One region of the Desulfosediminicola sp. genome, then DNA from elsewhere that is predicted to be linked to it. Evidence: riboswitches for the same ligand, from Rfam matches in the RefSeq annotation. Region 1 holds a riboswitch; the other holds the start of a gene.
The links. A riboswitch is a leader RNA that binds a small molecule or an ion and turns the genes downstream of it on or off. The one in region 1 is predicted to bind thiamine pyrophosphate.
Positions count from the first base shown of each region.

Region 2: linked by a shared signal. The riboswitch ahead of thiS (sulfur carrier protein ThiS) and the one ahead of thiC (phosphomethylpyrimidine synthase ThiC) in region 1 are both predicted to bind thiamine pyrophosphate.

Region 1 covers NZ_JBLXGE010000016.1:11,877-17,381, reverse strand. Annotated here, with positions in the region: gene ACN5NT_RS21075 (crotonase/enoyl-CoA hydratase family protein) at 1-503, opposite strand, end outside; tRNA gene ACN5NT_RS21070 (tRNA-Asn) at 898-973, opposite strand; gene thiC (phosphomethylpyrimidine synthase ThiC) at 1,345-2,673, opposite strand; TPP riboswitch at 2,729-2,843, opposite strand; gene ACN5NT_RS21060 (acyl-CoA dehydrogenase) at 3,166-4,935, opposite strand; gene ACN5NT_RS21055 (TetR/AcrR family transcriptional regulator) at 5,076-5,505, opposite strand, start outside.
Region 2 covers NZ_JBLXGE010000006.1:206,390-211,894, forward strand. Annotated here, with positions in the region: gene thiH (2-iminoacetate synthase ThiH) at 1-175, opposite strand, end outside; gene ACN5NT_RS11960 (thiazole synthase) at 185-964, opposite strand; gene ACN5NT_RS11965 (thiamine phosphate synthase) at 1,044-1,670, opposite strand; gene ACN5NT_RS11970 (thiamine phosphate synthase) at 1,735-2,328, opposite strand; gene thiS (sulfur carrier protein ThiS) at 2,330-2,530, opposite strand; TPP riboswitch at 2,636-2,730, opposite strand; gene ACN5NT_RS11980 (GlsB/YeaQ/YmgE family stress response membrane protein) at 3,085-3,333, opposite strand; gene ACN5NT_RS11985 (transferrin-binding protein-like solute binding protein) at 4,359-5,294, shown strand; gene ACN5NT_RS11990 (surface lipoprotein assembly modifier) at 5,318-5,505, shown strand, end outside.

The DNA.
Region 1 (5,505 bases):
AGTTCCTGGGCAATATCGACCCTGGTCAGGCGGGACAAGGTCACCATGCCGCTCATGTCGGGGATCAGCCCCCACTTCATCTCGAGGATGGAAAGTGTGGCCTCCGGAGTGGCAATACGATAGTCGCAGGCCAGAATGATCTGCATGCCTCCACCGAAGCAGTTGCCATGCACAGCGGCGATAACCGGAATTGGCATATCCCGCCAGACATGGGCAACGCGCTGGAATACGTTGTCTTTCGTCCATGGCAGCTTGGCAAAGAATTTCGGCACCATAAGTGGATTTTTCGCCACATACCCAAAGTCGAGGCCTGCACAAAAAGAAGGCCCATTACCTTTCAGGATGACGCAACGAATCGACCGGTCCTTACGAATCGTCCGGGCGGTACTGATGATCGCTTTCAACATCGCTTCATCCAGGCCGTTATGTTTGTCAGGTCTGTTTAAGGTCACATACGCAACGTGATCACGAACTTCTAACTGTACTCTGTCGGTATCGGTCATGGCGGCTCACTGGTATTGATTAGAAACATTCCGTTTACGTTCACGTAATATATTTATCAAAATGTGAATTCATTTGCCCGTATTTTCTGGTAATTTTCACTCGAAACGTCAATGAACCTAAAAATAAAACTTTTGGCTCAATCAGCTGTAATATAGCTATTATTGTTCAGCGGCACCCTTCGGCATTCTGAAAAGAAACAGTGAAGGAGAAACAGGCACAGAAGGTTTGACAGCTTTAACGTCCAGACTCAAAGCAGCAACCAGAACTGAGATAGAACGCAAAAAAGGCCGAACACCCTCTGGATGTTCGGCCTTTTCGGCAATGCTGGCCAGGGGAAACCCCTCTGGCCTATATGAAAAACACCCCGATTCCGGAATCGGGCTGAGTGGACACTGGCTCCCCGGGACGGACTCGAACCGCCGACAAGGTGGTTAACAGCCACCTGCTCTACCAACTGAGCTACCGAGGATTAGTCGAAATAACTCCACTAATACGTGGATTTATCCTGAAAAAAACGTTGCACCCCCCAGACAGGGGAGGGCAAATTACACCATTTTTTTTATGGCTGCAAGTTTTTTCACTCTCTCTTTTCAATTTCTCACACCAAAGCATGCAAAGTAGCCCCCAACAACCGCTGTACATACTGGCTTCAGGCAGGAAATAGGAAAAAAATGCGCCCTGTAACTCGATTCGTTTTGGTTACTGATGAAAACAAAAAAAAACAATCCCCAGACTGTTGAGATTGCGGCTTTATTGTTTGGTACCAAGGTCGGAGCCAAACAGTGGAACTCCATTCGGCTCTGTCCCGAAAATGACATTAAAAAGCTAGTACTTCCGCTGTTATTGAGCTGACTTGCAGGCCGTCGCCTTGCTTGCTTCTTTCCTTTGATCCATCATTTTATACGCGCAAAATTCACCACACATAGTGCACGCACCATGGGCTTCTGCCACCTCTGCTGTTGCACCTCTTCGTTTTCTGGCCAGATCTGGATCAAGCGCCAGTTCGTACTGTTTTTCCCAGTCCAGATTTTTTCTGGCCCGTGACATCTTGTTGTCCCACTCCATGGCGCCGGGAATACCTTTTACGATATCAGCAGCGTGACCCGCCAGACGGGTTGCCATAACACCTTCATGCACATCTTCTATGGTCGGCAGACAGAGATGTTCGCTGGGGGTTACATAGCAGAGAAAATCCGCACCGGCACTTGCCGCTATAGCGCCGCCGATTGCACAGCTTATATGATCGTAGCCTGGTGCGACATCGGTCACCAGGGGGCCGAGAACATAGAACGGCGCACCATGGCAGAGTCTCTTCTGTAACTGGATGTTGGTCTTGATCTGGTCAAGCGGCACGTGGCCAGGTCCCTCGATCATCACCTGTATACCGGCATCCCAGGCACGCTGCGTCAGCTCACCAAGGGTCAACAGCTCATGGATCTGGGCCCTGTCTGTTGCATCGGCAAGACAGCCCGGGCGGAAACCGTCACCCAGCGACAGAGTTGCGTCATAAGGCTTTACCAATTCCAGTAAGCGGTCAAAGTATTCATACAGGGGATTTTCCGCATTATTGTGCTGCATCCAGGCGCAGGTAAAGGAGCCTCCGCGGGAGACAACCTCCATGATGCGTCCCTCGTTGTCCATCTTCTCAAGTGTTGCCCGGGTAACACCGCAATGAACGGTGATGAAATCGACGCCGTCCTCAAGATGTTTCCTGATACCGTCAAAAATATCATCCACACTCATATCGACGATGGCTTTTCCTTTTCGAACAACGGTGTCGCATGCTGCCTGGTAAAGAGGAACGGAACCGATACAGATATCGGTTTCGGCAATGATTGCCGCCCGGATTTCATCGATCGGTCCGCCGGTGGAGAGGTCCATTATAGCGTCAGCACCTGCGGCTACTGCTGCTTTTGCCTTGGCAAGTTCGTTCTCAATGGAGGTATCGTCTTTACTGGTGCCGATATTAGCGTTGACCCTGGTTCGGATTCCCTTCCCTACCGCCAGCGGCTTTCCGCTCGTTCGCCTGTTGTTCCGGCATACTATTGCCGTCCCTTCAGCGATTCGATCTCGAAGTATTTCCGGGTCGAGACCGGCTTCTGCTGCTGCTATCGATACGTCCTCGGTCACGTATCCTTCACGCGCCAGTTCCATCTGTGTTTTATACATTGTTGTGCCCCATAGTGAAGATATCGAAGGGTTCGATCGGGGCGCGGCAGGATGCAGCGGACGATTCGACCGTTCCCTCCGCCGGTATTATCCGGATCAGGTTCAAAGGGTCGATTCGTTATTCTACGAAAAACGAAACTCTCAGTCCGAAGACTCCCCCAGGTCAATAAGCATGCAACTCTTTCTGATGGACAGTTGCATTGAACATTTTCCCGGGAAACTACCAGTCGCTCCTCGCCAGGTCAAGCTTTTGGTATGTGCAGTTCTGCGATAAGAGAGGCGTTATTTTTGAGAGCGTTGAGGATGGTGTGGATAAGAACCTGGCCTGCAAAACAAAATAGCAAATGTCCAATCAGAGTTCTTTCCCACAAATAATCGACCACTGTAATCGTGGCCGATCTCGAATGGCGCGGGCACCAGCTTTTATCGTCACCTGCTTCAAACAAAGGTGGGGCGATAACCTGCCCCCACTTTATCAGGCTATGCCGTAGATCATGGATTCATCTCATACTGGTCTTTCATGCTATACACATACGTTTCCCAGATGTGCTGCAGCTGCTTCGGGTTCACTGCCGGGCGTTTTACCATCCTGGTACAGATCCTCTGCTGGATGAAGCTGGTGGAGCCTTTGGTATAAAGTTGCAGGGCAAATTTCGAGAAGTCCCGGATCATGACCTCAAAAATCTGGTCGATGAGTGCCGGGTCAATCTTCATCAACTTGGCGTTTTCGAGGATCAACTGGCCATACACCACGAGGGTGAACAGTTCGCCGAGGTTGAGCAGAAAATCAAAATCCTTGATCTGTTGCTTGCTGGGCTTGCCGACAACCAGCAGGATCTTTAACAGCCTGATTTGCTTTTTGAAAATTTTGACGTTGGGCGAGTTGAACTCTTTGTAAATCGTGCGATAATCGTGAAAGCGTGTTTTGCCCAGGCCCTTGGTCGCCCCCTGCCTGAAAAGAAAATCGTCATTTACCGGCGCAGTTTGCCGCGGCGTTTCGCTATAGCTGCCCGGCTTGAAAAAATAATTGGCCATGAATTTAATAATAAGCGCCATGTTTACATGAACGGTACCCTCAAGTTTAGGGAGCGCCCTGATATCTCTGGCAGCCATCTCAAAGTACATATCCTTTTCAAAACCTTTGGCGGCAATAACGTCCCACAGTGCGTTGACGACATCTTCGCCCTGGGTCGTCACCTTCATCTTGACCATTGGCGTAAAGAGCAAATAGCGCCGGTCCTCGCTACCTGCAACGCGCATGTAGTCGATGGCCCTGAGAGCAAAAAGCTTCATGGCAGTAAGCCGCGCATATGCATCGATAAAAAGCTGCTGAACATGGACGAAATCGGTGACGTAATGGTCGAAAAGATGGCGGTTGGCAGCGTGGTTGATTGCCTCGTGGAAGGCGTGGCTACAGATGCCTATTGAGGCCCAGCCGAGGTTGAATTTGCCGACGTTGACAGTATTGAGCGCCATATCCCAGGCATCCCGCCCCCTGGCCAGAATGTCATTCTCGCTGATGGGGTAGTCGTTCAGCTTGTATTCTGCGACGTAATTTTGCGAATTTATGACATTTTTTACGAGTTCGTAGTTCTCGTGCTGGGAGTTGACTGCGAAAAAGACATAGTCGCCGGAATCATTGAACTTGCCGAACGTTGAAACCAGGGCCGCCTCGTTGGCGTTGCCGATATAATATTTCGAGCCATTCGCCAGCCAGCCCGAATCAGACTGTGGGGTAAGCCCGACGTCGCTGGTGTAGATATCTGCACCATGCTCTTTTTCCGAGAGGCCGAAAGCAAAAATCTCACCCTCTCCCAGGAGGCGCGCAGTTTTATGTTGAATCTCCTCGTTGTTACTCATCCAGATGGGGCCAAGACCAAGAATAGTCACCTGCCAGGTGTACCAATAACTCAAACCGTAAAAGCCCAAAACCTCGTTGATGGCGCAATTCCTGGACGTATCCCAACGTTTTGCTCCATCACCGAACTTGGCAGGAGTAAGAAATGTGGCAAAGAGTTGCTCCCGATGCGAGAATTCGAGGAAGTCGGCGTACCAGACCCGTTCGTGATCATCGTGCTTGAGCTGCTCCTTGCCCTTGGTCTCAAAAAACTCGATGGTCTTCAGCACCAGTTGCCTGGATTCGCTGTCAAGATGCTCGTAGGACACAGTTTTAGGGTTCAGGAGCAGGTTTCTGGTTACCTGGATACTCTCATCCTGCGCTGAGTCCTGGTTGGTTTTTGCATTCCCGCTATTGAGCAACATGGCAATACCTCCTTCAGGTTATAGATGATACTGATGAACAAGCCGCTGATATAAACTGGTTAACAAGCGTTAACTTTGTGGGCTAAAAAAAATCAGCATGCCTCTGCTCCGGCATGGAACCGATTTTCGCTTTATCCTTGTTATTTCAAGCCATGCAGCAGGCGCTGATACATCCGCCAATATTTTTCCTTCATTATCGTCGGCACATCAACGACCTTTTTTGAAACATACTGGGCGAAAAAGCCGTTACAGGTGCAGAGCAGCAACATGGCGACCTCCTCCGGATCATCGCGGCGCAGGCTGCCCTCAGCCATGCACTCCTGAATTCGTTCCACCATGAATTTCTGGCTTACGGTCGCGTCTTTGGCCAGTACCCCTTTGACCTTATGCTCGACGGTGTGATCCATGGTCAGAAAGAGTATCTCATGATATTTCCGCTGCTCGGTGGCAAAAGCGAAAAAACGCCTGGCTGCGAGATCGAGACGTTCCATCCCGGTTGTGCCGAGCAGGGCCGGCTGCAGGTAGGAATCGAAGGTTCTGAAACCTTCCCGCAACACCTGGTGGTGCAGG
Region 2 (5,505 bases), on a different contig from region 1:
GCTGGGCCATCTCTTCGAGAAATGGCGCCGCCGCAGGGGAGATCAGAGCCTTAAAATCATCAAGCCCAAGACGTTCTTTGGCCAGGGCTCCCCGCACATCACTTTCCGTTTTAGCAACAATTGAATCGCTGGTTGCCTGCCAGTCATGGCGGATTAATTCATCATAAAAACTCATAACACCCCCTTACTCATTATCAAGAAACGCAGTTAAGGGACTGCTCGCCTCGGCATTGTCGCGTACCTCTGCCAGTCTCGCTTCATATGCCATACGACCGGCTTCAACCGCCATTTTAAAAGCTTGTCCCATCTGCACCGGGTTGGGTGAAACGGCAATTGCGGTATTGACCAATACAGCATCGGCACCAAGCTCCATTGCATACGCGGCATGGGATGGAGCCCCTATTCCCGCATCAACCACAACCGGCACCTGTGATTGCTCGATAATGATTTTCAACATCTCTGCAGTCTGGATACCTTTATTGGTGCCAATTGGTGCTCCCAAGGGCATCACCGTTGCCGCCCCGGCCTCTTCCAGCCTCTTGCAGAGAACAGGATCTGCCTGGATATATGGCATAACGATGAACCCCTGTTTTACCAACTCCTCGGTAGCCAGAAGCGTCTCAACCGGATCAGGCAGCAGGTATTTAGGATCGGGGTGAATTTCCAGTTTCAGCCAATTGGTACCAAGTGCCTCTCTCGCCATCTGGGCCACAAAAACTGCCTCCCTGGCATTACGCACGCCAGAAGTATTTGGCAGCAACTGAAGCCTCGGATGATCGAGATGACGCAAAATATCATCATTGCTATCGGCCAGATCGACACGCTTCAGCGCCACCGTCACCAACTCACTCTCCGACGCGATGATGGCATTGCGCATCAGATTGTTTGAAGCGAATTTGCCGGTTCCCGTAAAAAGACGGGACTCAAATATGCGATCTGCTATTTTCAAAGAACTTCCACTCACGATTCTTCTCCTGATTTAGATAGTAACAACGCAGGATATGCGAATATAGTTTTGGGATTACAGGTAATAATGAGAGAATCTACAGGACCTGTTGCCTGATGGCAGCTATCCTGCTCTGGGGATTTTCGGCATCAAGAATGAGTGATGAAATGGCAACACCATGGACACCTGAAAAAATAAGCGGTGCGATATCTTCAACCGCAATTCCGCCAATGGCGACAATTGGAGTTGTAATCCCCCGCTGCCGGCATTCCTGTATTATGGTCCGATACCCCTCAAGCCCAAGAGTCGGGCTCAGATTCTTTTTGGTCGAGGTAAATCGATACGGCCCAAGCCCGATATAATCGACGCCTTGCTTGTGTCTCAGCTCAATATCTGCAAAAGTATTGCATGTCCCGCCAATGATCGCCGAGCTACCGAGCAAATCCCTGGCCATTTGAGGCTCACCATCATTCAGGCCGAGGTGAACGCCGTCGGCACCAAGTTCCGCAGCCAGCTCAATGTCGTCGTTGACCATAAATGTTGCCTTGAAACTGCGGCAAATTGCGGCCACCTCCTTACCTACTGAAAGCTTCTCATCCCGATCGGCATCTTTAAAACGAAACTGCAACCAATCTATCCCTGCGCGACAAACGACCTCAGCCTGCTCCGCAAGATTGGAATCAGGGCGTGGGTCTGTAATAAACTGAATTTTTCCAGCAATCATAATAATTCTATTTTTATAAGGAATTTAAGGTACTCTAATCGTGGCGACCAGACAGAATCGTGGCTCAGATTCGGTCGGCAATCTTCTGCAAATCGCAAAAAGAACTTACCCGCTCGACCACTCCTTCATGCTGCCAGATAGTGCCAAGAGCGGCAGCACCCCAGCAAATACTGGAGGAAAGTTCAGGAAGCTTTTGTGCAGTTATGCCCCCCAGGGCAACCAGTCTTCTGCCGGAACTGTTCGTACAGTTGTGCAGTTCATCAACAGAAACTGCCGACAGATACCCCTGCTTGGACACCGAATCAAAAACCGGGCTGATAAAGAGATATTCATAGATTCCGGTCAAACACTCGACTTCTTCTATGGAATGGCAGGACCTGCTGCGACTGTAAGCAGGCGTGGTACTACACGGATGGATCGATCTGGAGGGAAGATGAGCTCCGCGAAGCTGGTATTTTTCCAACAAATCATAATTGGAATGGATCATTATCCTGGGGTGGTGAGCCGGATCAATCCCATCCAGCAACTCAGCCATCTGAAGATTACTCCACCCAGGTTTACGCAGGTGTAAAATCTCAAGGCCTGCTGAAAATAATGCGTTAATTGTCTCTGTCTCCGCACCATCAAAACCGGGAGTGGAAATAACCAGCAGTTTCATCTCAGCCCCCCTGAGTCGCCATAACAAGCATTACTACATCGCCGTCAGACAGCGCATGGACTGGCCAATTATTCTTAGGGATAACTGCATAGTTGACGGCTACTGCGAGACCTTCTTCCGTCATATTCAGCAATTGCAGAGCATCCTTTACGGTGGCCTCTTCGGCCAGCGCATACTTCTGATCATTAATTACAACGTGCATGATTTACTCTTATTCATTGTGCTGAATGTATATAGCTTACAAACTTTGCCGCAAAAGGCGAAAAACAGAGACCAACACAATTCAAATCGAGGGGGGGGGAGGAGGTGGAGAAAAACAATGATTCCCTACGCCGGCATTACCCGGATCAGGTTAAGGGTATAATCTCAGCTCGTAATCCACGGGCACCCCTGTTCTTTGAAATGTAGCTTGTTTATTACTGTATAGAGCAAAAGAAAGCACGAAAAAAACTGACACAAATTGATGAGCGAAATTGGGCTGGCTTACAATTATTTGATTCAACAAACTTAAAATTTTAACCCAAAATGGGCCATGGATATGGATCCATGGCTCCTCCAACTCTCTCTGAATTGTAACGCATAAAATTTTCTAAATTATAACTACAAAGAAAACAGGCCCTTTATCATAATATTGATAAAGGGCCTGTATATACATCAAAATGTTTTCTGATTACCTCTGAGAACCAGGAACCACCGGCCGGGAGTGAGGCGTGGGGCATCACATTTATGTGTGAATGAACCGGCAACTACGACAAGCTATTTTTTTATCATTCGGTACCCTAAAAGTAATAAAACGGCACCACCAGTAGCTATGAGCAAGCTGGAGAAGTTGAAACCGGTTACGGTGCCGAAGCCAAGCCTGGTTGAAATGAAGCCACCCACAAAGGCACCTACAATTCCGATAATAATTGTTACAATAAAGCCACCGGGATCAGCCCCCGGCATAATAAATTTCGCTAACAAGCCCACAACCAGGCCAAGGAAAACCCAAGAGAGAATACCCATATCCTGCCTCCATAATTTAGCACTACTTTCATTTGAAATGACTTCTCGAAATAGATGTAGAGGACTGACGTCTCGACAAGTCCCATCTTGCTATTATCACGAAAGAGCAAAAGCTTGCCCACATAGCCTAACATTAAAAACGCTTTCACTCATGTCCAGCAGGCATTTGTCATACCCCAGTGGCAGAGTCGGCTAGTGCACATTTGATAAAACACTGCAATTCCCTGCCACCAGCCTATATCGAGAAATAATACCATGAGATTGACATATTACATTACCTAGAGCCACTCCGGAGGAGGAGTAACACCGGTAATGATGCAGTAAAGAAAAATTATTTCAACGGTCTTTTTTACCGAGTCTTGTCCTCAATTGCCAGAAACCAGCTTTGGCTCCGGGTGTCTCACATTTCGAATCTGACGGTATGACGCCAATGGACCCAATTTCGATTATCCAGAGCCTTTCTGATAATAGACCCATAATACATGTCACGAACCACACCACATTTTCGACCTGTCGTGCGATACCTCTCTTGATATTTTTCAGATTAGCTCTGAAGCTCAGCAAAAGCTGGTCAGGAGTTAGGCGTGAGATGGCAGGCGATTACGGTGTGAACATTGAATTCAATATGTTCTTCACTTCATACGCTGAATATTACATCGTAAAATCGTTGCCATCAAAGCTGGCGGTGATGTAGTCCTTCCTCCCCCCTTTTCATCTCCCATCACAAATCGTAATCTGAGGTTCAATCGCAATATAATTTTTTTTTAAAATTTTTCCGTCACTTACACAACCATCAAACCACCTGCAATTCGAGGCAATTCAAGCGATAGTCACCTAACAACTTAAATACGTTTAACAAGTATGCCGTATTTTACATTGACACTACATTAATTTGTTATAAATATAACTACACCTAACTGCTATAAAGAGCATCAACGGCTATTTACACGAACTACAAGATAAAGAGAGCATTATCCGCCAAAACCTCCACTGCTCTTGTGCCCCCCAAATACCTCAAAAGGACTGTGGAAAAAGAGAAACACCCAAATAAACCAGAGGGAGAATATGATATGAAACTTTTACAGGCTTTCTCAGTTGTTAGCTGCAGCTTGGGTCTTTTGACTCTGACAGGTTGTGGCGGTGGCGGCAGTTCAACCGATACAGCCAATGACATAGCCCCCCAACCTTTTTCTGAATCAGGATTATCCGCCGGATTTGATGTTGAGATAAGTGACGGTACTGTTACCGTTACAGACCAAGGTATCAGCTCTAATTCCACAGCAGAAATTGAATATAATTCCAATGGCGATGTGCAAAGTGTGTCAGTCACCACCCCTAAGGGAACCATTGATTGGAATGATAATTCCGGCACAATAAACCCTATCACAGATAATTCAGTGATACTTGTTTCAAGTGACGATAGATCCAAGCTGGGAGCATTTTCAGATCCATATAATGCAGGCTTCGACTATCAGACTTTTGGTATATGGTTTAACAAAGTTGACGATTCCAACAGGTCTTTTGAGGCAATCACAATAGGTACACTAACGCCTGACAGCGCAATCCCCTCGACAGGAAGTGCGACATTTAATGGATCAACAACTGGTTTTTATATAGATACGGGATATGACGATCCGTTTCTTACGCAAAGTGATTTGGAACTTACCGCAGATTTCGAGAATAGAAATGTGACCTTCACTACAAGTAATACTCAAAAGTACAATTTGGCCAATACTGCTGGATTCATCGATGCTTCCGACCTTGATATAACCAACAACACCTTAAGTATCAGTGAGGGATCCAATAAATTTTCAGGGCAATTAACGACGGATAATGGACTTACAGGCGGTGCAGAAGGAAAGTTTTACGGGCCAAATGCTGAGGAAGCCGGTGGAGTTTTCTCATTGGTTAGCACATCAGGCGATTCAGGATATGTTGGTAGCTTTGGAGCAGTAAAATAAGTCAATAAATTGAAATTTGCTCTATGACATACAAAAGCCTCTTTTTTCTGGCTATGCTGTTACTGGGAAGCGGAGGCTTCTTTTTTCCAGCATCTGCTGTCGCCGCGCAAAAGGTAGTTCTCCAATCCGACGCAACAGACCCGCTGCAGGTTCTCTTTGAGGTTGGCCTTGTGGAGCTCAACAAGGGAAACACCGAATCCGCAGTCCAGAT